2 regions of the Nocardia sp. bgisy118 genome follow, and region 1 is predicted to be linked to the other one. Evidence: predicted binding sites of a transcription regulator. Region 1 holds the regulator's gene; the other holds the start of a gene.
The links. The regulator HspR, encoded in region 1, represses chaperone genes until heat shock. The targets are predictions, from matches to a motif close to ANNTGAGTNNNNNNNACTCANNT.

Region 1 (14,846 bases):
GCTCGGCAGCGTTCTCGGCGCGGAGCAGGAGATCGGCGGCGGGCTGAACAGTGAACTCGGCGGCGTGCTCGCCAGCGGCGCGCAGGGCGGCGCCGAACTGGGCGGCGGCTTGCAGGGTCTGGTCGGTGGCGTGACCGGGTTCGGCGGCGGTGTGTCCGGCGGTGCGGACGCCGCTGTCGAGGCGGGCGGCGAATTCGGAACCGGTTTGGAGACCGGCCTTTCCGGCGGTCTCGAAACCGGCGCTGCGGCGGGTGCGGATCTGACGGGCGGTCTCGGCGGCGCGCTCGGCGCGGGCGGCCAGGCGGCGTCCGGAATCGAAGCGGGTCTGTCAGCGGGCCTCGGCGCCGCCGGCCAGGCGGGCGCCGGTCTCACGGCCGGGCTCAACGGCGCCATCGGCGCGGCTGGTCAGGCCGGGGCCGGACTGGAATCGGGCCTGTCGGCCGGACTCGGCGCGGCGGGGAACGCGGGCGCGGGTCTGCACAGCGGTCTCGAGTCCGGTCTCGGTGCCGCGGGGAATGCGGGTGCTGGTCTGCACAGCGGTCTGGAGACGGGCATCGGTGGCGCGGCGGGCGCGGGAGCGGGTCTGCACAGCGGTCTCGAGACGGGAATCGGTGGCGCGGCCAACGCCGGTGCTGGTCTGCACAGCGGCCTGGAGACAGGTATCGGTGGCGCGGCCAACGCGGGCGCGGGTCTGCACAGCGGTCTCGAGACCGGCGTCGGCGGTGCGGCTAACGCGGGTGCTGGTCTGCACAGCGGTCTGGAGACGGGTATCGGTGGCGCGGCTAACGCGGGTGCTGGTCTGCACAGCGGTCTGGAGACCGGCGTCGGCGGTGGTCTGAGCGGCGGTCTGGACTCCGGCATCGGCGGCACGGCGAGCAGTGGCCTCTCCACCGGAGCCTCCAGCTCCTTCCACGGCGGCGCGGACGCAACGCACTCGGCCGGCGCGGGAGCACAGGGTGCGCTCGGCGGCGGAACGGACCTGGGTGGCAGCATCGGTTCCACGGCGGAGACCACCGCGCACACCTGGTCCTCGCTGGACGTTTCGAGCGCATTCGGCAGCGGTTTCGACGGCGGCACCAATGCGACCGGCGAGACCTCGCTGTTCGCCGAGGGCGCGTCGAGCGTCGATCTCGGCGGGTCGACCGACCTGTCGGGTGATGCGTTCCTGCACTGAGAGAGGTCGATATCGCGATGGGGACACCCGTATCCGCTTCCGCGCCCGCGGTACCGCTGCTGTCGGTACTGGGTGAAACCATCGCCGCGGCGCGCGCCGCGGGTCGCACCGATCTGGTCGGCCGCCTGGAGACGGCGGCCGACCGGGTCCGCGACCCGCGGCGTCGCATCGTGATCGCGGGTCAACTCGGCCAGGGCAAGAGCCGTTTCGTGAACGCGCTGCTGAACGTCGATATCTGCCCGGTCGGCGACGACGCGACCACCGACGTCCCCGCCACGCTCGTGCACGGCGATCAGGCGCACGCGGAGCTGCTGCTCACCGACCCGTACGGCGGCGGTGAGAGCCGGATTCCGGTGCCGATCGAACAGCTTCCCGAGATCGACGCCCGCCCCCCGCTCGCCGATGGCAGGCGGGTGCTGCGGATGGAGATCCAGCTGCCGAATCCGCTGCTCGCCGACGGCATCGTCCTGGTCGACACCCCCGGCGTCGGCGGACACGGAAACGCGGGCGCCACAACGGTTCTCGGCATAGTCCCGGCCGCCGACGCGGTGTTCGTGGTTTCCGACGCCTCCACCGAGATCACCGAACCCGAGCTGGTGTTCCTGCGTCAGGTGCGCGAGCTGTGCCCCACGGTCGCGCTGTTGCTCACCAAAACCGACCTGTACCCGCATTGGCGGCGGGTCCACGAAGCGAATCTCGGCCACCTGCATCGCGCCGGGTTGGACGTGCCGATCATCCCGGTCTCGGCGCTGCTGCGCGAGCACGCCATGCGCCTACAGGACGCCCAGCTCGGACTGGAGTCCGGCTTCGGTGTGCTGTATCAGTTCCTGCGCGAGCAGGTGGTCGCTCGCGATCAAGCCGCGACCCGTGCCGCCGTCGCCCGCGATATCCAGTCCGCCGCGGAACATCTGGCGCTCGCGTTGGGCAGCGAACTCGTCGCGCTGCGCGATCCGAATCAGGGCGCGGCCGCGATCCGGGAACTCCGGGCCGCGAAAACCGCTGCGGAAGAACTGCATCGGCGCACCGCCGCCTGGCAGCAGACACTCACCGACGGAATCACCGATCTGGCAGGCGATGTCGACCACGATCTGCGAGATCGCCTGCGCGGCTTGACTCGGACCGGCGAGGAGTGGATCGACGAGCACGATCCGGGCAGGCACTGGGACGCGATCGCCGAATGGCTCGCCGGCACCGTCGACAGCGCGCTCGGCGACAACCTGCTGTGGACCCACAAGCGCGCGATCCAGTTGGCCGAGCGCGTCGGCGAACACTTCACTCACATCGGCGCGGTGGAGCTGCCCGATGTGAAGAGCGGGCTGAACTCCGAGGAAAGCCTCGCCGGGTGCGGCACCCTCGCCGATCTGGAGCCGGATATCGGTTTCGCCAGCAAGCTGCTCGTCGGCATGCGCGGCTCCTACGGTGGTGTGCTCATGGTGGGCCTGGCCAGCACCTTCGCCGGGCTGGCCATGCTCAACCCGATTTCCATCGGCGCGGGACTCATCGTGGGCGGCAAGGCATTCCGCGACGACAAACAGGCCCGCTTGGCTCGCCGCCGCGTCGAGGCCAAGAACGCGGTGCGCCGCTTCGTCGACGACGTCGCGTTCCAAGCGGGCAAGGAGTCCAAGGACCGCCTGCACAGCATCCATCGCGCGCTGCGCGATCACTACAGCGGTGTCGCCGAGCGCGGCCTGCGGTCCATCGAGGATTCGCTGCGCGCCGCGCAGGAGGCGGCCAACATGGAGACCGCGCGCCGCACCGAGCGCTGCGCGGTGCTGGAACGCCAGCTGCGCTTCGTCGCGGAGCTGCGCCGCTACGCCGACGCCATGCAACAGCCCATCGACGCGACCGTGCCGAGAGCTCTCGGTACGGTATCGGGGTGATCACGACACCCCACTCGCGCTCGACCAGGGGCGCCGCCTCTTTCCGGTGCGCCGTCGAGACCCGAACCGGCGTGCACGCCGCGGGGCGCCGGTGACCACGAGGGTCGCGCCCGGCATCGTCGTCGAGGCGCACCGGTTGGTGGACGCGGCCAGGCAGGCGTTCGCGCGCGAGCCGCGGCCGAGGGCGCTGCTCGCGGACTGCGCGCGCAGGCTGGATCAGCCGCTGCGCGTCGCGCTGGCGGGTTCGCTGAAAGCGGGCAAGTCCACGCTGCTGAACTCGCTCGTCGGCCAGGACATCGCGCCCACCGACGCGACCGAGTGCACCAGGGTGGTCACCTGGTACCGCAACGGCCCGACCCCGAGCGTCACCGCCTACGCCCCCGACGGCGCTGCCGCGAATGTGGTGGTGCGCCGTGGCGGCGGCGCCCACGGACTGACCTTCGACCTGCAACGGCTGAACTGGAACGCGCCCGGCCCCCGCGAGGTCGACCACCTCGAGGTCGAATGGCCCGCGGCCGCACTGGCGCACACCACCATCATCGACACTCCCGGCACGTCATCGCTGTCCCGCGAGGTGTCGCGCCGCACCGCCCGCCTGCTGACGCCGGACGACGAGGACGCCGCGGCCGCCGAGCACGTCTCGGTCCCCGGCGCCGACGCGGTCGTCTACCTGCTGCGCAGGCTGGACGCGACCGACATCCGCTTCCTCGAGCGTATCGGCGCGGGAACCGGTGCGCGCCAGGGCGGTTCGGGCCTGGCCGGTCCGCTCGGAGTGGTCGGCGTGGTCTCGCGGGCCGACGAGATCGGCGCGGGACGCATCGACGCCTTGGATTCGGCCCGTGATGTGGCGTCTCGCTTCGCCACCGAGCTGGAGCGAACCGGCTTGTGCCAGGCCGTGATTCCCGTCGCGGGACTGCTGGCCTTCGCCGCGGCGACGCTGCGTCAGCAGGAGTTCGCCGCCTTCCAGGCGTTGGCGGGTGTTCCGGTCGACGAGCTGACCGCAGCGATGTTGTCGGCGGACCGCTTCGCGCGCCCCGACATTCCGCTGCCCGTCCCGCCGGAACTGCGCGCCCAGCTCGCCGAGCGCTTCGGCCTGTTCGGTATCCGCATGGCGGTCACCCTGATTCGGCTCGGCGTCCGCGACTCCGCCACGCTTGCCGCCGAATTGACCAGCCGCAGCGGCGTGGACGAGCTGCGCTCGGTGCTCGACGTGCAGTTCGGCCAGCGCGCCGACCAGCTCAAGGCGCATTCGGCGCTGACCGCCCTGGCGCGGGTCCTGACCGTCTATCCGGGCACTTCAGCCGACCAACTGTTGCCGCGGGTCCGCACCCTGCTCGCCGACGTGCACGGTTTCGCCGAACTGCGTCTGCTCGGCCGCCTGCGCACCGACGAATTGACGCTGCCCCCAGCCGATCTCGCCGAACTGCATCGCTTGATCGGCGGCTCCGGCATCGCACCGCACCTGCGCCTCGGCCTCCCGGTGCACGCGGGCCCGGAGGCGCAGCGAGCGCAGGCCGTCGCCGCGGTGCGCAAATGGCGCGAACGCGCCCGCCACCCGATGGCCGACCAGCTCACCACCCTCGCCTGCCTGACCGCCGCCCGCAGCGCCGAGGGAACCCTGAGCATGCTGCCCCCGGCCCCGGAAATGCGCATGGGTCGCCGCTGACCAGCGCCCGATCCCGGCCTGATCACGCGGGTCCGGCACGCGGCCGGAAGTGGCGCCGGTTCCTCAGCCGACGCATCGACGCGGCGGCCCAAGGCATGCGCCGCTGACCGCCTGCACGACCGGTCAGGTCGGCAGGCCCTCGGCCACCTTGTCATCGATGGTGACGCGGACCAGCGCGGCGGCCAGATCGGCGGCGCGGTCCCGGGGTGCCAGATCGGCCAGCTCGTCCGGCGCGGCGGGCAGGCCGACGCGACGGGCGCCGCGCAGGGCGCGGTCGTCGAAGTGGGGTCGCGCCCAGGACCAGGTGTCCTGGACTTCGCGGAGGAAGATGTCGCTGCCGGTGGGACCGATGCCGTCGAATTCCTGGAGCAGGTCGGCTGCTCGGTCGGGGTCGCCGTCCGCTGCGGCGGCCAGTTCGCGCAGGTCGCCGTGGTATTGCTCGAGAACGCGTTCGGCGTTCGCGCCGAGCCGGGTAGCGGTGCTTTCGTCGTAGCGCTTGTAGTGGGCGCGACCGAGGGCGTCGACCAGGTCCTGCCAGTCGGCGTCGGCCACCTTCTGCGGTGTCCGGTACCCGCTGTGGGCCAGTTCTTTGGCGGCGGCCACCGCGATGTCCGCGGAGATCCGGGTGCTCATGAGCTCGGCGAGCATCAGCAGTTGGAACAGCGGCGCGGGTTTGTCCGCGAGCTCGATACCCGCCTCGGCGGCGTACCCCGTGCCTGCGCGATCCAGCAGAGCCCGCACGACCTCACGATCACCCATCACGCCCTCCTCGCTCGACTACCGAACGCGTACCCATGCCCGCTGCGTTGATGCACGGCGAAATCCACGGGAGAGAATGGTTGCTCCGAGCGGGCGGGAAGCCACCGTCTTCTCCGTCGAATCCATTCGACTCCCGTCGAGAGAGAAATGGTGGTCGAGGCCGACAGGCTCAGGGCGCGATTGCGGAGCTGGACGGATCGATGAGGATCTTGGCGTGGCGCTCCGGATTGCCCAGCGCGGTGAACGCGTTGTCGATGCCCGCCAACCCCACGGTGCCGGTGATCAGGGGCGCCGGGTCGACCTTGCCGTCGGCGATCATGTGCAGCGTGTCGCGGAACTCACCGGGGTCGTAGCCGAGCGCGAAGCGCAGCTCGATCTCCTTGTTGATCGCCATCGCCGGGTGGAAGCGGTCGGTCTCCATGCACACGCCGACCACGACGACCCGCGAGAGCGGGGGAGCCGCGGTGAGTATCTGATCGATGATGCCCGGCACGCCGACGCATTCGAAGATCACCGGCCCCGCCGGTCCCGCGTCGAACGTGTGCGCGAGCCGAAAGACATACCACCACGGCAGATTCGGGACTCGGCGCAGTCGCTGCATGGTGTCGAAGCCGAGCCCGAGCAGATCCGTGACGCTGCCGATCCCTTTCTTCGGCGCTGCCTCCCAGGGTGATTCGGCCGCCGGATCCACCACCACGTCCGCACCGCACGCGGCCGCCAGCTCACGGCGGCGCGGGGAGAAATCGCTCGCGATCACCGTGCGGACGCCCGCTGCCTTCAGCATGCTGATCACCGCGAGACCGATAGGCCCGCAACCGATCACGAACGCTGCGCGCCCCTTGCCGACTCGCCCTTTGCGAACCGCGTGCCAGGCCACCGCCATCGGTTCGGTGAGCGCGGCGAGTTCGGCCGAGAGCCCGTTCGGCACCGGCATGGTCATGGACTCCTGCACCACCACCTGCTCGGCGTAGCCGCCCGGGGCGGCCGTCGACAGTCCGGTGAGATGCGGCTGCCCGTCGTGCCGAATGATCGGCAGCGCGACCACTTTCGTCCCGGGCTTCCAGCGCTTCCGGCACCCTGGCCCGTATTCGACTATCTCCCCGCTGAATTCGTGCCCGAGCACCACGCTCTGCTCGGCCCGCATGAACGCGTCGTACCCGGTCGCGCTCGCCAGCTCGGCCATCTCGTCGGCATGGGTGCGAGCGTGCAGATCGGACCCGCAAATCCCGCACCGCACCACGTCGAGCAAGACCTGCCCGCGCCCGGGCCGCGGCGCTGGCAACTCCTCGACCTGGAACTTCGTATTCGTCACGACAGCTGCTCGCATACCGGAACTCCTCTCGGACACCCCGCGCCGAACCTATCACCGCCCGCCCCGCCCACGGGCACGAACGACCAGCCGGTATCCCGCAGTCCGAGGACCGTACGGCGAACCCGAAGTCGGCTAGGTTGGCATCGTGACCACGGCTGACGCGGCTCGTGCTGCTGAGGAATTCTTGCGGAACCTGCACAACCGAGCGCCGGAAGCGATGGGTCGCTACGTCGCCGCGCACCGCTTGCCCGATGGCAGAACCAGCTATCAGTTCCTCGCCGAACGGGTCGCGGGCGCCCGGCGTGTGCTCGATCTCGGGTGCGGTGACGGCGCGCTGCTGGCGGTACTCGCCCGCGACGGCGCGACCGGGCTCGCCGGTGTCGACATCTCCGAGGGCGAGCTCGCGGTGGCTCGCCGGCGCCCCGAGCTGGTCGACGCCGATCTGCGCGAAGCGCGCGCCCAGGAGCTGCCCTTCGCCGAGGATTCCTTCGACGCGGTGGTCTGCCATATGGCGTTGATGCTGATGGCCGACGTCGAGCAGGTCATCGCCGAGACCGCCCGGGTGCTGCGGCCGGGCGGCAGGCTGGCCGTCGTCGTCGGCGCGCGGTCGGCCGAGGGCAGCGGGCTCGAGTTGTTCCTCGAGCTGGCGCGGCCGCTGTTCGCGCAGCGCCCCATCCCGCCGCTCGGCGACCGCCGCACCCGTAGCCGCGACGGATTGAACGAGCTGCTGACGGCAGCCGGTTTCGCGTCGATCACCTGGGAGGAGATCACCCTCGGCGGATCGGGCACACCCGAACAGGTATGGGACAACGCCATCGAAAAGTACTACGACACAACGACGCTCGCCGCCGAGGAAATCGCGGCACTGCGCCGCGAATTCCTCGCGCGAGCCGCGGCGCTGACCGAGGACGGATTGCTCACTCGCGGAGAGCGATCGGCGGTCGCCACGACCCGGCTACCCGCGAGCCGGTAACCGGAGCGACCCGCGCTCACCCGTTCACGAAGGTGAGGCTGGTCGCGTCGTAGCGGGTGCCCGCGATCTTTTCCGCCGGGGCGGCCGCCTCGATGGCGGCGAGATCCTCGGGGGAGGCGGAGACGGCGAGTTCGCCGAGATGCCGGGTGCGGACGTCGATCATGGTGCTACCTCCTGCGCTCGAAAAACCTGCTGGCACAAGACGCTAGGAGTTGGAGTGCGCTCCATGTCGAACAGTTCCGAGTGCGCCGCGAAATCCGTCGCTCCGCCCTTGATTCGAACGTATGTTCGGATAGGATGGGAAGCGTCCCGCCTCCCATGGAGGTGTGCCGATAGAAGTGAGCCGAATGACCACTCGTTCGCCGGGTGGTGCAACGGTCAGCCGACCTACTTTTGGTCTACCTGTACGAGGGCAGGGTCGGCGCTCCGGTCAGCGAGCCGTGGGCGCCTTGACTTGGATTCGTCGCGAACCGCTGTCGGGAGCGACCGCGGCGGCGTGAGTGAATCACGCCGCCGCACTTTCAATGCCGTTGCCGCTGCGGCGAACTCGGTAGGAGTCGTAGTCGCCGCACTACCCGACCGCGAAGAGGACGGCCGTCGCGAGGACGACGAGGCCCGACATGCCCCATCCGATCGTGTTTCCCAGTTCGGTCCGGGACGCGCGGGTGGCCTTGTCCAGTCCCTCCTCCTTGGCCGAGGGGAGGAAGAACAACACGATGAAGCCGATCGGACCGGCCGCGAGCAGCCAGGCCAACGGCTGCAATCCCTTCTTGTAGGCGAGCGTGCCGACCAAGGTCATCATGGCGATCCCGATTGCGATCTGCATTCGTCCCTCATCCCCGAGCATTGTGCTGATCTGCCTGCATCGATGACGCGGAAAAGGTTGTTACACAGTGGAATCGAGAGAACCGGTGCACGTGCCAACCTCTGGCCGTCGCGCGCGCCACCGGTTCGTCCGCGCCGCCCGGCGTCGCGAGGCCGACCGCAACGGCCGTCGCGCCCGGTCGCCTCGGGTTCGGCGGTGGGTTGGCGGGCCCCGCCGACCGCGCGTAAGCCCTCGGCGGTCAGGCGGCGCGCCGTCGCGAGTCCGATACCGCGGCTGCCGGGAATATCGCGCACGGGTCGCCGGTTGAGGTTTTCGACAATGTTGAGCGAGCCGGACTCAAGTTTCGTTTGACGCCCGGTGTGGATTGGGTGCAGGATTGAGCCGACCACGCTCAGCGTTGCTGGGACCGTGCTCCGTGAGGTGCTAGGGGCGAGGTCTCGCGGCGGTCGACAGAACACGCCGCAGGGCGAGCTGTCTCGCCTGGCACCGACACACAAGTACGTCAACTAGGAGGAAACAAACATGGCTCGTGCGGTCGGAATCGACCTCGGGACCACGAACTCGGTCGTCGCCGTTCTCGAAGGCGGCGAGCCGGTCGTGGTCGCCAACTCGGAAGGATCGCGTACCACCCCGTCGATCGTCGCGTTCGCGAAGAACGGCGAGGTGCTGGTCGGTCAGCCTGCGAAGAACCAGGCCGTCACGAACGTCGACCGCACCATTCGCTCCGTCAAGCGTCACATCGGCACGGACTGGTCCGTCGGCATCGACGACAAGAAGTACACCGCGCAGGAGATCAGCGCGCGCGTGCTGATGAAGCTCAAGCGCGACGCGGAGGCCTACCTCGGTGAGGAGATCACCGACGCGGTCATCACCGTGCCCGCGTACTTCGAGGACTCGCAGCGCCAGGCCACCAAGGAAGCCGGTCAGATCGCCGGTCTGAACGTGCTGCGCATCGTCAACGAGCCCACCGCGGCCGCGCTCGCGTACGGCCTGGACAAGGGCGACAAGGAACAGACCATCCTGGTCTTCGATCTCGGTGGCGGCACCTTCGACGTCTCGCTGCTGGAAATCGGCGAGGGCGTCGTCGAGGTTCGCGCGACCTCCGGTGACAACCACCTCGGTGGCGACGACTGGGACGAGCGGGTCGTCAAGTGGCTGGTCGACAAGTTCAAGGCCAGCTCGGGCATCGACCTGACCAAGGACAAGATGGCCATGCAGCGCCTGCGCGAGGCGTCGGAGAAGGCCAAGATCGAGCTGTCCTCGTCGCAGTCGACCTCGATCAACCTGCCCTACATCACCGTCGACGCGGACAAGAACCCGCTGTTCCTCGACGAGCAGCTGACCCGCGCCGAATTCCAGAAGATCACCTCGGACCTGCTGGACCGCACCCGTGCGCCGTTCCAGTCCGTGATCAAGGACGCGGGCATCAACGTGGCCGACATCGACCACGTCGTCCTCGTCGGTGGCTCGACCCGTATGCCCGCCGTCTCGGACCTGGTCCGCGAGCTCACCGGCGGCAAGGAGCCCAACAAGGGCGTGAACCCGGACGAGGTCGTCGCCGTCGGCGCCGCCCTGCAGGCCGGCGTGCTCAAGGGTGAGGTCAAGGACGTCCTGCTGCTCGATGTGACCCCGCTGTCGCTGGGCATCGAGACCAAGGGCGGCGTGATGACCAGGCTCATCGAGCGCAACACCACCATCCCGACCAAGCGTTCGGAGACCTTCACCACGGCCGACGACAACCAGCCGTCGGTGCAGATCCAGGTGTTCCAGGGTGAGCGCGAGATCGCCTCGCACAACAAGCTGCTCGGCTCCTTCGAGCTGACCGGCATCCCGCCTGCCCCGCGCGGCGTGCCGCAGATCGAGGTCACCTTCGACATCGACGCCAACGGCATTGTGCACGTCACCGCCAAGGACAAGGGCACCGGCAAGGAGAACACGATCAAGATCCAGGACGGCTCCGGTCTGTCCAAGGAGGAGATCGACCGGATGGTGAAGGACGCCGAGGCGCACGCGGCCGAGGACAAGGCGCGTCGCGAGGAGGCGGAGACCCGCAACCAGGCCGAGTCGCTGGTGCACCAGACCGAGAAGTTCATCAAGGAGAACGAGGACAAGGTGCCCGCGGACGTGAAGTCCAAGGTCGAGGCGGCCATCGCCGAGGCCAACGAGGCGCTGAAGGGCACCGACATCGCGGCCGTGAAGTCCGCGGTGGAGAAGCTCGCCACCGAGTCGCAGGCGCTCGGCCAGGCCATCTACGAGGCCTCCGCCGCCGAGCAGGCCGCGTCCGGCGACGGCGCGTCCAGCTCCGCGAGCGACGACCAGGTCGTGGATGCCGAGGTCGTTGACGAGCCGGTCGACACGGAGAAGAAGTGACTGAGGGCAACCAGGCCGATTCGGCACAGGAACCGATCACCTTCGTCGACAAGCGCAAGGTCGACCCGGCCACCGGTGAGGTTCGGGAACCGGTCGCGGACACCGCGGCCGGGCCCGGCCCCGAGGTCGGGAACGGTGCTGAAGGCAATGGCGTTCTGACTCCGGAGGGAGCCGAAGCGCTGGCCGAGACGATCGGTGTCGAGCTCGCCGAGCGCACCGCCGACCTACAGCGGCTGACCGCGGAATACGCCAACTACCGGCGCCGCGTCGAGCGCGATCGCAAGACCGCCATCGACGGCGCCAAGGCTGCCGTGGTCACCGAACTGCTCGGTGTGCTCGACGATCTGGATCGCGCGAGGGCCCACGGCGACCTCGAGTCCGGACCGCTGAAGTCGGTGGCGGACAAGCTGGTCGAGGCGCTGCGCAAGCAAGGCCTCGAGGAGTTCGGCGCGGAGGGCGAGCCCTTCGACCCGACCCTGCACGAGGCCGTGCAGCACGAGGGTTCCGGCGCGGATCCGGTGCTCGGTGTCGTGATGCGCAAGGGCTATCGGTTCGGCGATCGGGTGCTGCGGCACGCGCTCGTCGGGGTAACCGATGGCGTGGCCGATCTGGCCGAGACCGAGGCATCGGATGTAGATGCCAATGCGGACGACAATTAACACCTTGGGAGGAGGAGATACTCGGTGAGCCAACGGGAGTGGATCGAAAAGGACTTCTACAAGGAGCTGGGTATCTCCTCCAGCGCCTCGCAGGACGAGATCAAGAAGGCCTACCGCAAGCTCGCCCGCGACCTGCACCCGGACGCCAATCCGGGTGACACCAAGGCCGAGGAGCGCTTCAAGGCCGTCAGCGAGGCGCATGCCGTGCTGTCGGATCCGGCCAAGCGCAAGGAGTACGACGACACGCGAAAGCTCTTCGCGGGCGGCGGTTATCCGCGCGGCGGGTTCACTCCCGGCGGCACAGGCGGCTTCTCGCAGGAATTCAACATCGGCGACATCTTCGGCGGCGCCACCACGGGCGACGGCGGGCTCGGCGACCTGCTCGGCGGCTTGTTCAACCGGGGTGGCGCTCGCACCACGAGCCGTCCGCGGCGCGGCGCCGATGTGGAGACCGAGACGACGCTCGGCTTCCGCGAGGCCGCGCAGGGCGTGACCGTTCCGCTGCGGATGACCAGTCCGTCGCCGTGCACCACATGTCACGGCAGCGGCGCCAAGCCGGGGACCAGTCCCCGGGTCTGCGCCAACTGCAACGGAACCGGGGTGGTCAGCCGCAACCAGGGTGCGTTCGGATTCAGCGAACCGTGCGACGAGTGCCGGGGTTCCGGCTCGATCATCGACGACCCGTGCGTCGACTGCCACGGCAGCGGCATCCAGAACCGCACCCGGACCATCACGGTGCGGATTCCGCCTGGCGTCGGCGACGGTCAGCGGATCCGGTTGGCCGGACAGGGTGAGGCGGGACTGCGCGGTGCGCCTTCGGGCGACCTGTTCGTCACCGTGCACGTCAGCCAGGACAAGGTCTTCGGCCGTAACGGCGACGACCTGACCCTGGTGCTGCCGGTCAGTTACGCTGAATTGGTGCTCGGCACAACGGTCTCCGTGCCGACGTTGGAAGGTCGCGTCGGCGTCAAGGTGCCGCCGGGTACCGCCGACGGGCGGATCCTGCGGGTGCGTGGCCGCGGCGTCCCCAAGCGCGGCGGCGGCGCCGGTGACCTGCTGGTCACCGTCAAGGTCGCGGTGCCGCAGAAATTGGACAGCGATGCCACCGACGCGCTCAAGCGTTACCAGGAGGCGGAGCGGTCCAGCGGATTCGATCCTCGTGCGGGATGGGCAGGTGCGTGATGTCCACTGATCCGAAGAAGGCGTCCGGTGGGTCGCGAGCCGAGTTCTTCATGATCTCGGTGGCGGCCCAGCTGGCGGGCATGCACGCGCAGACACTGCGCACGTATGACCGGCTGGGACTGGTGACGCCGCAACGCACTTCGGGCGGCGGGCGACGTTATTCGGCGCGGGACGTCGAGCTGCTGCGCGAGGTGCAGCGGCTGTCCCAGGACGAGGGCGTGAACCTGGCGGGCATCAAACGCATCATCGAACTCACCAATCAGGTCGAGGAATTGCGGGAGCAGCTCGCCGAGATGCGCGCGGAGGTGGAGCGGCTGCGGGCGAGTTATCGCCCGGATCTCGCTCCGCCGCAACGCAGTACGGCGTTGGTGGTGTGGAAACCACGCAACCAGCGCTGAGGCGAGTGGAATTCGGGCCTCGCCGCCGACTCGTTTTCGGGTCCGCGGCGGGGCCCTTTCTCAATTCCGGGGCTTTTCCTCGGCCGAAAAGATGAGGAAAAGCCGAGGCGAATGTTGTTACCGGCGAGTTCGAGTTTGCTGTGCGAGTATCCGAGTTTGCTGGGACGCAGTGGATTCCGATGATCATGGTTCGCCACATGAGCAACCGACCGGTCCGCTTTTGCTGTCGCCCTGGGATGCGCAAAGATTGCCCCGCAGCAACTCTCGGCTCCGATCGCGGAGTTGCCACAAGATCGCTCCACTCGGGTCAACTGGACGAGTCTTGCAAACCGAGGCGCGCGAATTCGGTGAGTGTGCGACTGAATTCACCGCTCTAGTACGGTCTTTCGGTCTGTTATTCGCGAGTTTTGCGCTTCCGTTTCTTGTTTCCACGGAATTCCACGCGTGATGTTTATTCGTTGCGTTCCGTTGCTGGCAAACCTCGCCTACACTCCTTGGCATCGGCTGCTGTCGAGTGTCCCGCAGCACTTTCACTCGCCGGCGCGCTCTGCGTTCTAGTGCGAAATGGGGTTGTGACACAAATGGATTCGCGGACTGTCGCTTTGATCAGAACAACGTTCAAGGCGGTTGCTGCGGAAGACGGCGGACCGGAAAGGCTGGCCAGGTCGTTCTACGCGATCCTGTTCACGGACTACCCGCAAGTCCGTGATTTCTTCCCCGCTGCGATGGATTCACAGCGCGACCGCCTCGTCAAAGCTATCGGCTACGCCTTGGACCGGCTCGAGGAGCCCGACAAGTTGTTGCCGTTCCTCGCCCAGCTCGGCCGCGATCACCGCAAATACGGTGTGCAGGCCGAACACTACGCTGCGGTGGCCACCGCTCTGAAGATCGCGATGCGCCGCTTCGCGGGCACCGAGATGTGGACCGACGAGGTCGAGAAGGCGTGGGACGAAGGGTTGACCGTCATCGGCGACACGATGATGGGCGCCGCCGAGAAGGAGGCCACGCCCGCCGTCTGGTCCGGCCGGGTGCTGGAGAACCGGCTGGTCCTGCGCAATCTGGCGATCGTGCGATTACAACTCGACCAGCCGATGCAATACGCCGCGGGTCAATACATGAGCGTGCAGATCCCTTCGCGGCCGCGGATGTGGCGCTATCTCTCGCCCGCCGTGCCCGCGAACGCCAACGGCGAGATCGAATTTCACGTGCGCGGCGTGCTCGGCGGCTGGGTCAGCCCGGCCATCATCGGCCAGACGCAGGTGGGAGACCAGTGGCTGATCGGCTCGCCCCTCGGTGGGCTCGGCGTGCCGCGCAACACCAAGCGCAAGATGCTCATGGTGGGCTGCGGCACCGGTATCGCGCCGCTGCGGGCCCAGCTGATGCAAATGGCGTTGCGGCGAACGAATCCGAAAGTGCACCTGTTCATCGGCGGCCATCACCCGTGCGATCTCTACGATCTGGAGACGCTGAGCAAGCTGGCCATGGCCAACCGCTGGCTGACCGTGACGCCGGTCAGCGAGAGCGACGAAAACCCGTGGTGGTATTACGAATCCGGAGAGGTCGAGCGAATATGGCCGGGACTGGAGCCGCGCATGACCGGCCAGCTCGGCAAGGTCGTCGCCAGCTACGGCTCGTGGGCCGATCGTG
Region 2 (14,846 bases), on a different contig from region 1:
GCGAAAGGCCGCGTCGCGCAACGTCGACGCGGCCTTGTCCCGATGCACCTCGCACCGAAACGCCAACCAAATGCAGTGCGCGTGAGACCTGCATGAGCAATCATTGACCTGATCGAATCGTCGGAGCGCGGAAGGGACAGTGACGTGGAGCAAGCCACGGTGTATCGCTGGAACATCCGCAACGGCACCGGCGTGTTGGTTCGACCGGACGGTCCGCCCGCGTGGTTTCACTTGTCCAGTGTCGTGGAGGGGGACATACACGCCCTGCGAGAGGGTGACCGGGTCGACGTCGAAATCGAAGACGTTCCGCAGGGGGAATACGAATGCAGGGCGGTATCCGTGCGCAGGCACGCCTCGTAGTCACTGTCACTGCCGCGCTCGCGGCGATCCTCACGGTTCTGCTCGCCTTGGCACCCAAGGCAACCGGGCAACCTGCCGGTGAGTACCACTATCACCCGCATGACACTCGCTACCGCTACGACGGAGAGCACGGCAGTTTCACCGGCGACGTGATCTACGCCAGCCAAAACGCCGACGGCGGAAACAGGCTGATCTGGTCGCTGCGGCTCTCACCCTCGGTGCAGGCGATCGTGCAAAGACCGATGACATGCGGAGCCATCGTCGAAGGCAAACGCGGGTACAGCGACTCGCACGCCGGCATTCCCGCCGACTACTGGTGGCATTCGGTCGTCACCGACCTTCGACTCGACACGACATATCGCCTGGTCGCGAACTGCAACTTCACCGCAGCGAACGGACACACGACCGCGCCCGGAAACGTCCGGTACACCGTCGAATTCACGCTGCACTCGACATAGCGCGGTGCTGGGCCGCGTCGAGGTGTCCTCGACGCGGCCTTTCGGCTGTTCAGCTCAGAATTCGCCCGCGACGCCCAGGACCGTACGGCCGGAGTGCTTTCCGCTCTTGATGTCGGCGAGCACGGCCGCCGCCTCGGTGATCGGGGCGTAGCTTTCCAGGGTCGAAAGATGCTGGGGGCGAAGCTCGTTGCCCAGACGCGACCAGAGTTCGCGGCGCTTCTCGATCGGCATGTTGACCGAGTCGACGCCGAGCAGCGCGACGCCGCGCAGGATGAACGGCATGACCGTGGTGGGCAGGTCGTGGCCGCCGGTGAGGCCGCTCGCCGCGACCGCGCCGCCGTAGCCGATGCAGCTGAGCACGTAGGCCAGCGATTTGCCGCCGACGCTGTCGACCGCGCCCGCCCATTGCGCCTTGGCCAGCGGGCGCAGCTTCGCCTCGGGATCCTCCGGCAGGCGGCCGATCACCTCGTTGGCCCCGAGTTCGGAGAGCAGATCGCCCGCGTCTTTCTTGCCCGTGGACGCGATGACCTCGAAGCCGAGGCCGGACAGGATGTCCACGGCCACGGTGCCGACACCGCCGGTCGCACCGGTCACCAGGATCGCGCCGTCGTCGGGGGTGAGACCACGGTCGAGCAGGGCCTGCACGCTCATCGCCGCGGTGAAACCGGCGGTGCCCAGGGCCGCGGCGTCGCGGGTGTTCAGCTCGTCCAGCTTCACCACCCACTCGTCCGGCACCTTGGCGTATTCGGCGAAGCCGCCGTGGTGTGAGACGCCGATCCCGTAGCCGTGCGCGACGACCTGATCACCCGGCGCGAAATCGTCGGACTCGGAGGCGACGACCTCGCCGGTGATATCGATGCCGGGCACGATCGGATAGTTGCGGACCACACCGCCGCCCGGCGTGATGGCGAGTCCGTCCTTGAAGTTGGCGCTCGAGTAATGCACCTTGATCGTGACGGTGCCCTGGCCGAGGAATTCCTCGTCGACCTGCTGCCGCGTCAACACGATCCCGCTGTCCGATTCGTGTGCCACCATCGCCCAGAACTCCATGCGGTCGAGCATACGAGGATCGGTGCCCGCTCGCGGCGCTCCGGCACTGCGCCGCACGTCGACCCGCGTGCGCTCGGTGTGAGAAAGAGTTGCTTCAGACGGCTGCGACTACTCCTCCGGCACGAACTCCAACCGCACGCCGAGCAGGCGCACCGGACGGTCGAGATCGAAGCGGTCGATGATGCGGAGGGCCGTCTCGGTGAGGGTGGCGACGTCGGCGGTCGGCTCCGGGAGTTTGGCCTGTTTGCTGCGCGTGTAGAAGGTCTTGGTCCGCACGGTGACGGAGACGCGGATGCTGATCCGGCCTGCCTCGGCCATTTCCTCGGCGACCTCGGTGGCGATCCGCGCCACCTGCGCGCGGATCTCGGCGGGGTCGGTGAGATCGTGTGGGAAAGTCTCGGATTTGCTGCGGCCCACCGGGATTCGCGGTTCGGTTGTCACTTCGGTGTCGCCCTTGCCGTGGCCGAGCACCCAGAGGTAGGGGCCCGTCGTGGGGCCGAACGCGTCGGCGAGCCGGTGCCGGTCGGCTGCCATCAGGTCGGCGACGGTGTGGATGTCGAGTTCGGCGAGGCGAGCGGCGATGCGGCTGCCGATGCCCCACAGCGCGTCGGTGGGGCGGTGCGCCATCACCTCGGTCCAGTTGGCGGCCGTCAGCCGGAACATGCCCGCCGCCGCGCCTGCGCCGGGCGCATCGGAGGATTTGCCCGCCGACTTGGCGAAACCGGTCGCGAGCTTGGCGGTGAGCTTGTTGTCGCCGATGCCGATCGAGCAGCTCAGGTCCAATTCCGCGATGGCGCCCCGGATTTCGCGGGCGAGCAGTTCGGGATCGTCGGTGTCGGCGGCCAGGAACGCCTCGTCCCAGCCCCACACCTCGATCCGGCCGGGGAAGGTGCGCAGCAGCGCCATGACCTCCTCGGAGGCTTCTTCGTAGGCGGCCATGTCGAGCGGCAGGAAGACGCCCTCCGGGCATTTCCGCAGTGCGCTGCGCAGCGCCATGCCCGCGCGGACGCCGTAGGCGCGGGCGGGGTACGACGCGCAGGTCACCACCTTGCGCGGTTCGTTCGGGTCGCCGTGGCCGCCGACGATGACCGGCTTGCCGCGCAGTTCCGGGTGGCGACGGAACTCCACCGCCGCCTGGAACTGGTCGAGATCGACGTGCAACAGCCACCTGGCCACCTCTCCGTCATACCGCACGGGTATGACAACCAGGCGCGATCAGGTGAACCTGCTCATCGTTGCGCCGTCGGAAAAACAGAACTAAATTCTGGATATGAAGATCCGAGATCGGTTGCTGCTGGCGGCCGAGCGCCAGTTCGCCGACCACGGGGTGCTGGACGCGACGCTCGCGCAGATCCGCGAGGCGGCGGGCGCGAGCGTCGGCGCGCTCTACCACCACTTTCCGGACAAGGCGGATCTGTACCGGCAGGTGTGGGCGCACGCGCTGACCGACTACCAACAGCACTTCTGGGTGGTGGTCGGTCAGAGCACCGACGCGCGCGAGGGCATTACCGGGGGAGTGCGGGAACACCTGCGCTGGGTGACCGAAAACCAGCACCGGGCAAAGGTTCTCACCTCGGCCCGGCCGCCCGGCGTCCGCGAGAGCGAAAGCAACCGCACCTTCATGATCGACATCGCCCGCTGGTACCGCACCCACGCGGCGTACGGCGCGGTGCGTTCGCTGGATCTGGATCTCGTCTACGCACTGTGGCTCGGCCCCGCGCAGGAGTATTCGCGGCAGTGGCTGGGCGGTGACATCCGCACCGCGCCGACGGAGGTCGGCGCGGAACTGGCCGAGGCGGCCTGGCTGGCCCTCGACGCCGGATCGATACCGAAAAGAATGGAGCGGCAATGACCGTCGGCACATCGGCACTCGATTTCCACCAGGCCCAACAGGTACTGGCCGCGCAACCTTTCGCGGTGCTGGTCGGCACCGAGCTCACCCGATTCGGCGACGGCGCGGCCACTCTCGTCATCCCGATCCGACCGGAGCTGGGCCAGCAGTTCGGCTTCGTGCACGGTGGGGTGCTCGCCTACGCCGCCGACAACGCCCTCACCTTCGCGGCCGGCACGGTGCTCGGCGCGAACGTGCTGACCGGCGGGTTCACCATCACCTATCTGCGCCCGGCCGCCGGAGTTCGGTTGCGCGCGGAGGCGGCGGTGACGGGGTCCACGCGGCGGCAGGCGGTGGTGCGGTGCGAGATCTACGCGGAGTCGGAGACGGGGGAGTCGGTGCTGTGCGCGGTGGCGCAGGGGACAACGCGCAGTGTCGAGCGTGAGCTCGGGGGCTCATGATCGGCGATCACCACCGAAAACGAAGGGGCCGGGCACGGTTTCCCGCACCCGGCCCCGAAACCGAACTCACGCAGTAGCGGCGAACGCCGGTCGCTTCAGCGTCTCCTCCACCACCGGCTCGATGGCGTAGGCCAAGATCTCCGCCACGTCGGCGACCGGGCGCACATCCAGCGCCGCAAGCACTTCGGCGGGGACCTCGTCCAGGTCCGGCTCGTTGCGAGCGGGAATGAACACGGTCTTCAGTCCGGCGCGCTGGGCGGCGAGCAGCTTCTGCTTGACGCCGCCGATCGGCAGGACCCGCCCGTTCAGGGTGACCTCACCGGTCATGCCGACATCCGAGCGCACCTGGCGGCCGAGCGCCAGCGACACCAAGGCGGTGACCATGGTGATGCCCGCGGACGGACCGTCCTTGGGCACCGCGCCCGCCGGGAAGTGGATGTGGATATTGCGGTCCAGCACCGACGGTTCGATGCCGATTTCCTCCAGGTGCGAGCGCACGTAGGTCAGCGCGATCTGCGCCGATTCCTTCATGACGTCGCCCAGCTGGCCGGTCAGAGTCAGCGAGCGCTCGCCCTCGGCAGCGTTGGCCTCGATGTAGAGGACGTCGCCGCCTGCGCCGGTCACGGCCAGGCCGGTGGCCACACCGGGGACCGCGGTGCGTTCCACCGAGTCCGGAGTGAAGCGGGGACGGCCGAGGTAATCCTTCAGGTCGCCGAGACCGACGGTCAGGCGGCCGGAAGAGATTGTCGGCGAGGCGGTTTCGGGCACGTCGTAGCCGAGCTCCGGGTCGTAGCCGAGACCGATGTCGGACACCGCGGCGCCGGAACCGATTTCACCCTCCGAGAGCCGAGTCGCCGCCTTGCGCAACGCCTTCGCGATCAGGCGCTCCATCTGCCGCACGCCGGCTTCCCTGGTGTAGTTCGCCGCGATCTCGCGCAGCGCCTCCTCGGTGATGGTCACCTCGTCGGCGGTCAGCGCGTTGCGTTCCAGCTGCCTCGGCACCAGGAAGTCGCGGGCGATGGCGACCTTGTCGGCCTCGGTGTAGCCGTCCACGGTGATCAGTTCCATGCGGTCCAGCAGCGGGCCGGGGATCGTCTCCATGACATTGGCCGTCGCGATGAACAGCACGTCGGACAGGTCGAGATCCAGATCCAGGTAGTGATCGCGGAACGTGTGGTTCTGCGCCGGATCCAGCACCTCGAGCAGGGCCGCCGCCGGGTCGCCGCGGAAGTCGGAGCCGACCTTGTCGATCTCGTCGAGCAGCACGACCGGGTTCATCGAGCCCGCCTCCTTCATGGCGCGCACGATACGGCCGGGCAGCGCGCCGACGTAGGTGCGGCGGTGCCCGCGGATCTCGGCCTCGTCGCGTACGCCGCCCAAGGCGACCCGAACGAACTTGCGCCCCAACGCCCGTGCCACGGACTCACCCAGCGAGGTCTTCCCGACGCCGGGCGGACCGACCAGCACCAGCACCGCACCGGACCCGCGTCCGCCGACGACCTCCAGCCCGCGCTGAGCGCGCCGGGCCCGGACCGCCAGGTACTCGACCATGCGGTCCTTGACCTCGTCCAAGCCGTGGTGGTCGGCGTCCAGCACCGCACGGGCGGCCGCGACATCGGTGGAGTCGGTGGTCTTCTCGTTCCACGGCAGCTCGAGCACGGTGTCCAGCCAGGTCCGGATCCACCCGGATTCCGGGCTCTGATCGCTGGCCCGCTCCAGCCTGCCGACCTCGCGCAGCGCCGCCTCGCGGACGGACTCGGGCAGGTCGGCCTGCTCCACGCGGGTGCGGTAGTCGTCGGCGCCATCGGGCTCGTCCTCGCCGAGTTCCTTGCGAATGGCGTTGAGCTGCTGGCGAAGCAGGAATTCGCGCTGGGTCTTCTCCACGTTCTCGCGGACCTCGTCACTGATCTTCTCGGTGACCTCGGCCTCGGCGATGTGCGCCTTGGTCCACTCGATCAGTCGGGTCAATCGCTGCACCGCGTCGGGAGTCTCGAGCAGTTCGCGCTTCTGGTCCGCGGACAGGTACGGCGCGTAGCCCGCGGTGTCGGCGATCGCCGACGGGTCGGTCAGCTGGTTGACCGCGTCGATGATCTGCCACGCCTCGCGGCGCTGCAACACCGAGACGACCAGCTTCTTGTACTCGGCGGCCAGCTCCTTGGTGCGGCCGTCCGGCGTAGGAGTCTCGACCGGCTCGGCCTCGACCCACAGCGCGGCGCCCGGTCCGGTGACGCCGTGACCGATCTTGGCTCGGCGCTCCGCCTTCAGTACCGCCGCGGGCGCTCCACCACGCATCCGGCCGACCTGTTCGATGGTCGCGACGACGCCGTAAGTGGCGTAGCCCTCGGTCAGTCGCGGCGCGAGCAGGACCGCCTCTTTCTTCCCGGCGCGCGCGGCGTCGATCGCGGCCTGCGCCGATTCGTCCAGTTCGATGGGCACGACCATGCCCGGCAGCACGATCGGATCGGTCAGGAACAGCACCGGCAGATTCTGAGGTGTAGTCACGTGTTCGACCCTTCCAAAAGTTGAGCGATGCCTACTCAACCCCACCCATTCCGGGTTTGTTCCACCCTTTCCGGACGTTCGCTCAGGGCGAAGGCACGATCGAAGGCCGTGGCCGTCTGTGACAGTGCCCGCTCTCGCGTTGACACCCTCGCGAGCGCAATGAGAATGTGGGTGCCTCTACAGCTCACGGCACTAAGGGGAACGCAGGATGAACACTCTCGCATCCGGGGTGTTCATCGACTGGGAAGAGCTCACCGGCCAGACGAAGTTCGTGGTCGACCTGGTCACTTTCCCGATCTTCAGCGCCCTCGCGGGCTGGCTGACCAACTGGACCGGCGTGCTGATGCTCTTCTGGCCGGTACAGTTCCGCGGATTCCGGGTGCCGGGGCTGCAGGTGCTGTACCCGTACCTGCCGCGTCGAGTGCAGGTGCTGCCGACCTTCTCCGAGGACGGGCGCAGGCTCGGCTTCCAGGGCTTCATCCCGGCGCGGGCGGAGAAGATGGCCAGCATCTGCGTCGACAAGGCGCTGATGCGGATCGGCAGTCCCAGGGACTTCATTCACGAAATCGACCTCGACGGCATCGCCGACTACATCGCCGAGCTGGCACGCACGCAGGTGCGGCCGCTCGTGGACGAGGTGATGTACCGGGAGAACCCGGACCTGTGGCGCTCGGTGCCTCGGCAGATGAGACAGGTCATCTACCAGCGGGTCGACCGGCAGCTGCCGAAACTGTGCCGCCGAGGCTTCGACTCGCTCGGCGACAACATCGATCAGCTCATCGACATCAAGAGCTTCGTCATCCGCTACCTGCGCGAGAACCCTTACATCCTGAAGGATCTCACCACCACGATCGCGGCCCCCGAGCTGAAGTTCATGGTCCGCGTCGGCCTGCTCGGTGCGCCGTTCGGCCTGCTGATGGCGCTGTATCTGCATGTGCACGACCGCATTCCGGTGCTCGGCTGGGTGCCCGCCTGGGTGATCGTCCTGCTCAGCGCGGCCGCGATCGGCGTGATCGTGAACGTCATCGCGGTGAAGATGGTCTTCGAGCCCGGCGAGCCGCAGCCGCGCTACAAGTACCTGTGGCGCCAGGCGCTGCTGGCCAAGCGTCAGTCGCAAGCCGCCACCGACCTCGCGCGCATCCTGGCCTACCAGGTGCTCACGCTGCCCAACCTCTCCGCGGAACTGCTGGAGGGACCGAACGGCGACAAGACACGGCAGCTGATCGAGCGCCTGATCTCCGAGGAGATCCACCGTCAGCTCGGGCCGACGCATTCGATGGTGCGCGCCGCGTTCGGCAAGCGGCAGTTCGACAACCTGACGGTCGGCGCGGCCGGGGCCGCGGTGGGGTTGGCGCCGAGCATGGTCGAGGACGAGGAGTTCGCGCGCGAGCAGGCGAAGAAGATCGACGAGTTCGCCGCGCGCAAGCTCCAGCAGCTGAGCCCGGGCGAGTTCATGGAGATGTTCTACGCCTCGGTGGAGCAGGACGCCTGGCTGCTGTACCTGCACGGCGCGCTGCTCGGGTTGGTCGTCGGCGCGGCCCACCTGGTGCTTTTCGGGTGGTGACGGGGCGCCGATAAATACAAGCACGCATGCTTGCATTTTTTCGGCGGCGCTGCGATGCTGGGTCCCACCTGGCACACGCGGCGGTGTGCCCGCGATCGGCAAGGGAACTCATGGCTGACCTCGAAGCGCTGCTCGGCGATTTCGCCGGCGAATGCGCGGACCTGGAATCACTGGTCGCCCCGCTGGCCCCGCAGGACTGGGCGCGGCCGACGCCCGCCCCCGGCTGGAGCATCGCCCACCAGATCGGACACCTGACCTGGACCGACGAGATCGCCACCGTCTCGGCGTCGGACGCCGAGGAGTTCGCGAAGCAGGTCGCAGCGGCCGCGCCGAGGGCGCTGACCTTCGTCGACGAGGCGGCCGACGAAGCCGCCGCCGCGCCGCCCGCCGACCTGCTCGAGCGCTGGCGCGCCGGGCGCAAGACGCTGGTCGAGGCGCTGCGCGCGGTGCCGGCGGGCACCAAGCTGCCCTGGTTCGGCCCGCCCATGAGTCCCGCCTCGATGATCACCGCCCGGCTCATGGAGACCTGGGCGCACGGACAGGATGTGGCCGACGCGCTCGGCGTGACTCGCGAGCCGACCGCTCGGCTGCGCAGCGTCGCCCACCTCGGCGTGCGGACCAGGAACTTCGCCTACTCGGTGCGCGGCAAGGCGGCGCCCGCCGAGGAATTCCGTGTCGAGCTCACCGCGCCCGACGGCACGGTCTGGACCTGGGGGCCGGAGGACGCCGCGCAGCGGGTGACCGGACCCGCGCTGGACTTCTGCCTGCTGGTCACCCAGCGCCGCCACCTCGATGACCTGGCGGTGCGTGCCATCGGCGCGGATGCGGAGGAGTGGTTGACGATCGCCCAGGCCTTCGCCGGACCGACCGGGAAGGGACGGGCGGCGGGACAGTTCGCCTGAGCCGATCCCCCTGAACGGCGAGCAGCCCGGCCGGACAACGTCCGACCGGGCTTCACCCGACCCGATTCGAAAAACTCGGGAGCGGGCGAGCGCCAGACTTGGGTGCGCCGTTCGCGTCGACGGCCGGACGACGTTGGCCGGGTGTCTAAGAGTGGCAGTCGAGAATGACGCTCGCCAGCTATCCGCTTTTTACCCGCTCTTCAACCGGCGGAAACATCCGTAGCCCGGTCTATTGTGATCCTGCTCGCACGGATGCGGTGCCCGATCGGGCGGCGTCGTAACCTGGACATGCGTTCGGCTTTCAACGATGCGGGCCGACGACGCGAGGGGAGTCGGGGCGGAGGGAAAGGAACGCATCGTGACGGCACACAATCCTGCTCAGATCGTGCGTCATACCGCGATCGTGTTGGCCGGCGCGGCCAGTCTCAGCCTGACTTTCGTTGCCGGCGCGTACATCGTGAACCAGATGGCCGATCCCCAGCGCGCGGGCACGGTGCAGGCCGCACCGCTGTCGCCCGCACCCGTCGTCGAACCCTTCGCGCCGCACCCCGGCCCCCAGACCGCCATCACCGTGCTGAACAGCGAGACTCACGCGCTGTCGCCGATCTACCAAGCCGCCGTGTTCCCCGCCAGAACGGTTGTGCCACAATCGGATCCGGCTGCCGCGCCGCCGTCGCGACCCGCCGGGCTCGGCGGTCGATTGGGCCTCGGCACCGCCTACGTCGGCGCACAGGTCGCCCCGGTCCGCACCAACACCGTCGCGTTCATCGTCGACACCAACGCCTTCTCGGCGCTCACCGGCCTCGTGCTGTCCGAACCCGTGCGCGACCACCTCGGCATCCACCTCGACCCGGCCGGAATCACCCAGCTCCGCACCGAATTCGACATCCGCACCGGCGAGCTCTCCCTCGTCTTCTCCGACGCCAACCTCGGCGAACACACAATCCAACTCCAGCGCCACCCAACCCCCTCCACCCCGGACGCCCCCACCGGCCACGACGACCCCCACCCCACCACCACCATCTGAGATCTCCCCTGGGAGGTGGCGCGCAGCGCGGCGGCAGGGAAGTACTGTCGGGGCGTGTACGACTTTTGCGTGATCGGGGGCGGGATCGTCGGGGTGGCGACGGCTCGGCGGCTGGTGGAGCGGTATCCGGGGGCTCGGCTGGTATTGGTGGAGAAGGCCGCGGGGCTGGGGGTGCATCAGACGGGGCACAACAGCGGGGTGATTCACTCCGGGATCTATTACGAGCCGGGGAGCCTGAAGGCGGAGCTGTGCAGGCGGGGTGCGCAGTGGACGAAGGATTTCGCTGCGGCGCAAGGGATTCCGTACGACGTATGCGGAAAGCTGCTGGTGGCCACCGATGCCGCGGAGTACGAGCGGATGCTGGCGCTGTACGAGCGCTCGATCACCAACGGGGTGCAGGTCGAGCTGCTCGACGCAGCCGAGCTGGTCCGGCGCGAGCCGCGGATCACCGGCGTCGGCGCGCTGTTCGTGCCGGGTACCGGCATCGTCGACTACCGGAAGATCACCGCGGCGCTGGCCGAGCAGGTGCGCGCGGCGGGGGGTGAGATCGTGCTCGGCGCCGAGATCACCGCGATCGAGGAGACCGATACGGCGGCGACGGTCTCCGGCCCGGCCGGCGCGTGGACGGCGCGCACCCTCGTGGCCTGCGCCGGTCTGCAAGCCGATCGGATGGCGCGGCTGGCGGGCCTGCCGATCGACTTTCGCATCGTCCCGTTCCGCGGCGAGTACTACCAGCTGCCGCCGGAGCGCGCCGGACTGGTGCGGACGCTGATCTATCCGGTGCCCGACCCGAACCTGCCGTTCCTCGGCGTGCACCTGAGCCCGACCATCGACGGCGAACTCACCGTCGGCCCGAACGCGGTGCTCGGCCTAGCGCGCGAGGGCTACCGCAAAGGCAGCGTCGATCTGCGCGACGCCACAGAGATCGTCGGGTTTCCCGGCATGCACCGGGTGGCCCGCGCGCACGTCAGGACGGGGCTGCGCGAACTGCGCAATTCCCTGTTCAAGCGCGGGTACCTGGCCGAATGTCGCCGCTATTGCCCGGAACTCACCGCGGCCGACCTGCGGCCGCGCCCTGCGGGCATCCGCGCCCAGGCCGTGCTGCGCGACGGCACCCTTGTGCACGACTTCATGATCGAACGCACCGCGCGCTCGGTGCACGTCCTCAACGCGCCGTCGCCCGCGGCGACTTCGGCCATGCCGATCGCGGAGTACATCGTCGATCGGATCTGATTCCACCAAGCAACCGCCCGGTCATGAATCTGGAAAGCCCTCTCACCCACATTCCCGGCAATCTCTCGAATAAAGAGGAGAGTTGTAGTACTTTTGTCCGCAGCCGTGGATCAGGGAGGGCCTATGGGCCACATCAAGTACGCGAGTGACGTCGGGGCTCCGGTAGAAGTAGCGTTCACCTACACGGACAACCACCAGTTCGTACCCGACTGGATGTTCGGCGTCGCTTCCTTCGAACCGACCGGCGAGGTGGACCAAGGTCTCGGCGCACTCTTCGCCACGGCGGCGAGGCTCGGCCCGTGGCATCCCACGATCTCCTGCGAGATCACCGAATATCGCCGCAACATGGTGATCGGGTATACGCTGCGTGGGCGGTTGTCGGGAACCCTGACGCTGCGCTTCGACCCGCTCGGGTATGGACGGTCGGTGCTGACTTCCGAAGCGGAGTACGCTGCACCTCGCGGCTTCCTCGGCCGCATGTGCGCACGCTTGGTCGACAGTGCCGTGCGATCGGCGCTACGTCGTACCGAGTCTCGATTGCGAAGGGAGATAGAGGAATTCCACGGTACCGATCTTGTCGGTCGGATTGCGTAGGGTGCCAGCCATGATCATCGTGAGCACCGACGGATCCTGCCTCCGAAATCCCGGCGGCGCTATCGGCTGGGCTTGGGTCAATCATCAAGGGAGCACTTCGCGCAGCGGGGGAGCCTCGACGGGGACGAATCAGATCGCCGAGCTACGCGCGATCCTGGAGGCCGTCGACGCGCACCCTGGCGCCGAACCCCTTCTGATCGAAAGCGATTCGCTCTATGCGATCAAGTGCGCGTCGGAATGGATCTCGAGCTGGCGGCTGAACGGCTGGCGGACCTCGTCCGGTGGCGCCGTCAAGAACGTGGAGATCATCAAACAGATCGACCGCGCCATCTCGAGCAGGCCGGGTCCGGTCCGATTCCGTTGGGTACGTGGCCATGTCGGCAACTACTTCAACGAGATGGCGGACACCCTCGCGGGCGAGGCGGCCCGTAAGGCCGCGGCTTCGGCGGCCGCCGAGGTCGACGCGCCCGAACCGGCCGTTGTCACCGCGGCGGAGAGCACGGTTCCGCTCGCGCCGAAGACCGTGTCGAAAAGCTCTGCACCGCAACACAAGACCACCGGGCCGCGGGCCTCGGGGAAGGCGGTCGCGGCGGCTCCTCAGACCTTGACCCTGTTCTGAGCAGCTCCGCGACCGCATAGCAGGACCGCCCGAAAGACCTCCGGCGGTGGTGACTGGGCCCACCGCCGGAGGCGCTTTCGGAGAACTTTCCGAACGATCAGTTGCCGGGCTGCGGCTGGGTCGGCGCCGGAGCCTGGCCGGGCGCGGGAGCGCCGCCGGGCAGGCCGGTGCCCGCACCCTTCAGCATCGGCGAGTCGAGCTTGCTCACCTTCCACTTGCCGCCCTCGTTCTGCAGATCCGCGACGATCACCACGAACTGCCGATCCGGCTGCTGCTGAGTGAAATTGGTGCGGAACTGGGTCAGCGTCACCAGCACCTTGGCCTCGCTGGTGTCACCGCCCTGGTATCCGCACTGCACGTCGTCGGCCCAGGACTTGACCTGTGCTTGCACCATGGCGTCGGTGAGCGCCTTGGTCGCGTCGTCGAATTCCTTCAGGAACTCGCCGGTGGAGCCCTCCTTGACCTTCGTGAAGTAGCCCTCCAGGTCCTTCGAGTAGTCGTAGACCGAGACGTCGCGACCGAAATCGCAGGCCGCGCGCGTGGCGTCGTTGACCGCCGCGAGCTCGTCCGACTTCTTCTGGGCCTGGAGATAGAAGACCACCACCGCGGTGACGGCCGCGACGAGCAGGATGCCCGCCACGAATGCCGCGATCACCGGCAGCAGATTCGACCGGTCCTGGGCCGCCGCGGGAGCGGGCTTCGGCTTCGGTTCGCTCTGCTTCTCGCCCGCCTTCCCCAGGTCAAGCTTGGCCGTCTCCGCGTCGCTCTTCCCGGCCGCGGCGGCGCTTTCTGCGCTTTTCTCGGCGGGCTCGACGTTCTTCGTGGTCTCGGCGTCTTTATTGGTGTCGGCGTCGTCGGTGGACATCGATAAATCCTGCACTTTCCCGGCGCGCGCACGCACCGTATCGGCTGGCCGGTCCGCATGGGCGAACCGTACGCGTTCTACCAGCGAGTATGCCGGGCCGATGGCACAGCCACCGGCCCGGGTGCACACTCACCGCACCGGGGGGAGGGTCCGCTCGTTCGGATCCACACCCGGCGGCATCTGGGCGCCGTTGTTCGGCACGTCGGGCCGCGGGGCGTTCGCCGCACCGCGGATCTGCTGGCCCGGCGGCGGGTTCACACAGTAGTTCCATTTCGGGATGGTGCCGTCCTGCACCACCTCGTTGCGGATCTGCGGGGTGTTGTACGTGCAGTACGGCCGCGGCCAGATGTCGATGATCGCGTGGAACTCGCCGTCGTGCGCCGGGATGCCGAGCGCCTCGACGCCCACGGCGAGCGAGGGGAACAGCGCCCGCAGCGCGGGCAGGCGCAGCTGCGCGGCCTTGGTGATGGCGACGAAGTTGGTGGCGAGGCTGGTGATCGGATCCGACGTCTTGTCCAGTACCGCACCCAGGCTCTGCAGCTGCCCTGGGCCCGAGTCGAGGACGCTCTGCAGCTCCGCGTTGGCCGCGTTGAACTGCGCGAACAGCTCCCCGGAGTTGGCGGTGAGGGTGGCGAGATCCGGCTGCGCCTGCGACGTGGTGTCGGCGATGGTACGCAGGTTGGTGATCAGGCTGGTCGTCTGCGGCAGCAGCGAATCCAGACCCGACGTGGCCAGGCTGATGCCGTTGACCAGGCCGCGCAGCTGATCCGGGCCGCCGCTGAGCGCGATGTCCAGCTCGGCGAGGATGACGCTGAACTTGTCCGGATCGACCTGCGCGATCAGCTCGCTGGTGTTGTCCAGCACCGACCACACCGGGGTCGGCGTCTTGACCGTCTCCGGATCGAACTGGACCACCGCGCCGTCGGCGAGGAACGGGCCGTCCTCGGTGCCGGGACGGAAGTCGATGTACTGCTCACCGGCGGCGGACAGGGCCTGCACCGCCACGTCGGTGTCGACCGGGATCTTGTACCGGCTGTCGATCTCGGCCTGTGCGGCGATGGCCTGCCCGCGATCGGTCAGCTCGATGGAGGTGACCTTGCCGACGCGGTAACCGCGCAGCGTCACGTCGTTGCCCGGCTGCAGGCCGCCGGAGCGGTCCAGGTTCACCGTCACGGTGTAGCTCGACCGCAGCGGGTTGATCCGCATGACGCTCACCAGCAGGTACGACGCGCCGACGATCAGCACGATCACCAGGCCGATCGCCGAGAGGATCAGCTTGTTCGACCAGATCTTCGACAGCGCGCTCATCGGTGGCCTCCTTCCACCCGCTGCTGCACGAGTTGCAGCACCTGGATCAGGCTGCCCGCGAAGTCCTGCAGG

Region 2: the regulator HspR is predicted to act here: its motif matches at 6,681-6,703, upstream of lon (endopeptidase La).

Annotation. Positions count from the first base shown of each region.
Region 1 covers NZ_JBYISM010000039.1:49,524-64,369, reverse strand. Annotated here, with positions in the region: gene AC3EO7_RS34260 (IniB N-terminal domain-containing protein) at 1-1,174, shown strand, start outside; gene AC3EO7_RS34255 (dynamin family protein) at 1,192-3,054, shown strand; gene AC3EO7_RS34250 (dynamin family protein) at 3,146-4,720, shown strand; gene AC3EO7_RS34245 (HhH-GDP family DNA glycosylase) at 4,844-5,479, opposite strand; gene AC3EO7_RS34240 (zinc-binding dehydrogenase) at 5,649-6,806, opposite strand; gene AC3EO7_RS34235 (class I SAM-dependent methyltransferase) at 6,937-7,764, shown strand; gene AC3EO7_RS34230 (hypothetical protein) at 7,781-7,927, opposite strand; gene AC3EO7_RS34225 (hypothetical protein) at 8,336-8,590, opposite strand; gene dnaK (molecular chaperone DnaK) at 9,113-10,960, shown strand; gene grpE (nucleotide exchange factor GrpE) at 10,957-11,619, shown strand; gene dnaJ (molecular chaperone DnaJ) at 11,644-12,801, shown strand; gene AC3EO7_RS34205 (heat shock protein transcriptional repressor HspR) at 12,801-13,199, shown strand; gene AC3EO7_RS34200 (globin domain-containing protein) at 13,781-14,846, shown strand, end outside.
Region 2 covers NZ_JBYISM010000027.1:104,020-118,865, reverse strand. Annotated here, with positions in the region: gene AC3EO7_RS28485 (hypothetical protein) at 324-818, shown strand; gene AC3EO7_RS28480 (oxidoreductase) at 873-1,868, opposite strand; gene AC3EO7_RS28475 (DNA polymerase IV) at 1,977-3,044, opposite strand; gene AC3EO7_RS28470 (TetR/AcrR family transcriptional regulator) at 3,139-3,720, shown strand; gene AC3EO7_RS28465 (PaaI family thioesterase) at 3,717-4,160, shown strand; gene lon (endopeptidase La) at 4,227-6,602, opposite strand; gene AC3EO7_RS28455 (DUF445 domain-containing protein) at 6,871-8,226, shown strand; gene AC3EO7_RS28450 (TIGR03084 family metal-binding protein) at 8,337-9,128, shown strand; gene AC3EO7_RS28445 (hypothetical protein) at 9,487-10,155, shown strand; gene lhgO (L-2-hydroxyglutarate oxidase) at 10,210-11,388, shown strand; gene AC3EO7_RS28435 (SRPBCC family protein) at 11,482-11,982, shown strand; gene AC3EO7_RS28430 (ribonuclease H family protein) at 11,993-12,601, shown strand; gene AC3EO7_RS28425 (hypothetical protein) at 12,699-13,466, opposite strand; gene AC3EO7_RS28420 (MlaD family protein) at 13,596-14,774, opposite strand; gene AC3EO7_RS28415 (MCE family protein) at 14,771-14,846, opposite strand, start outside.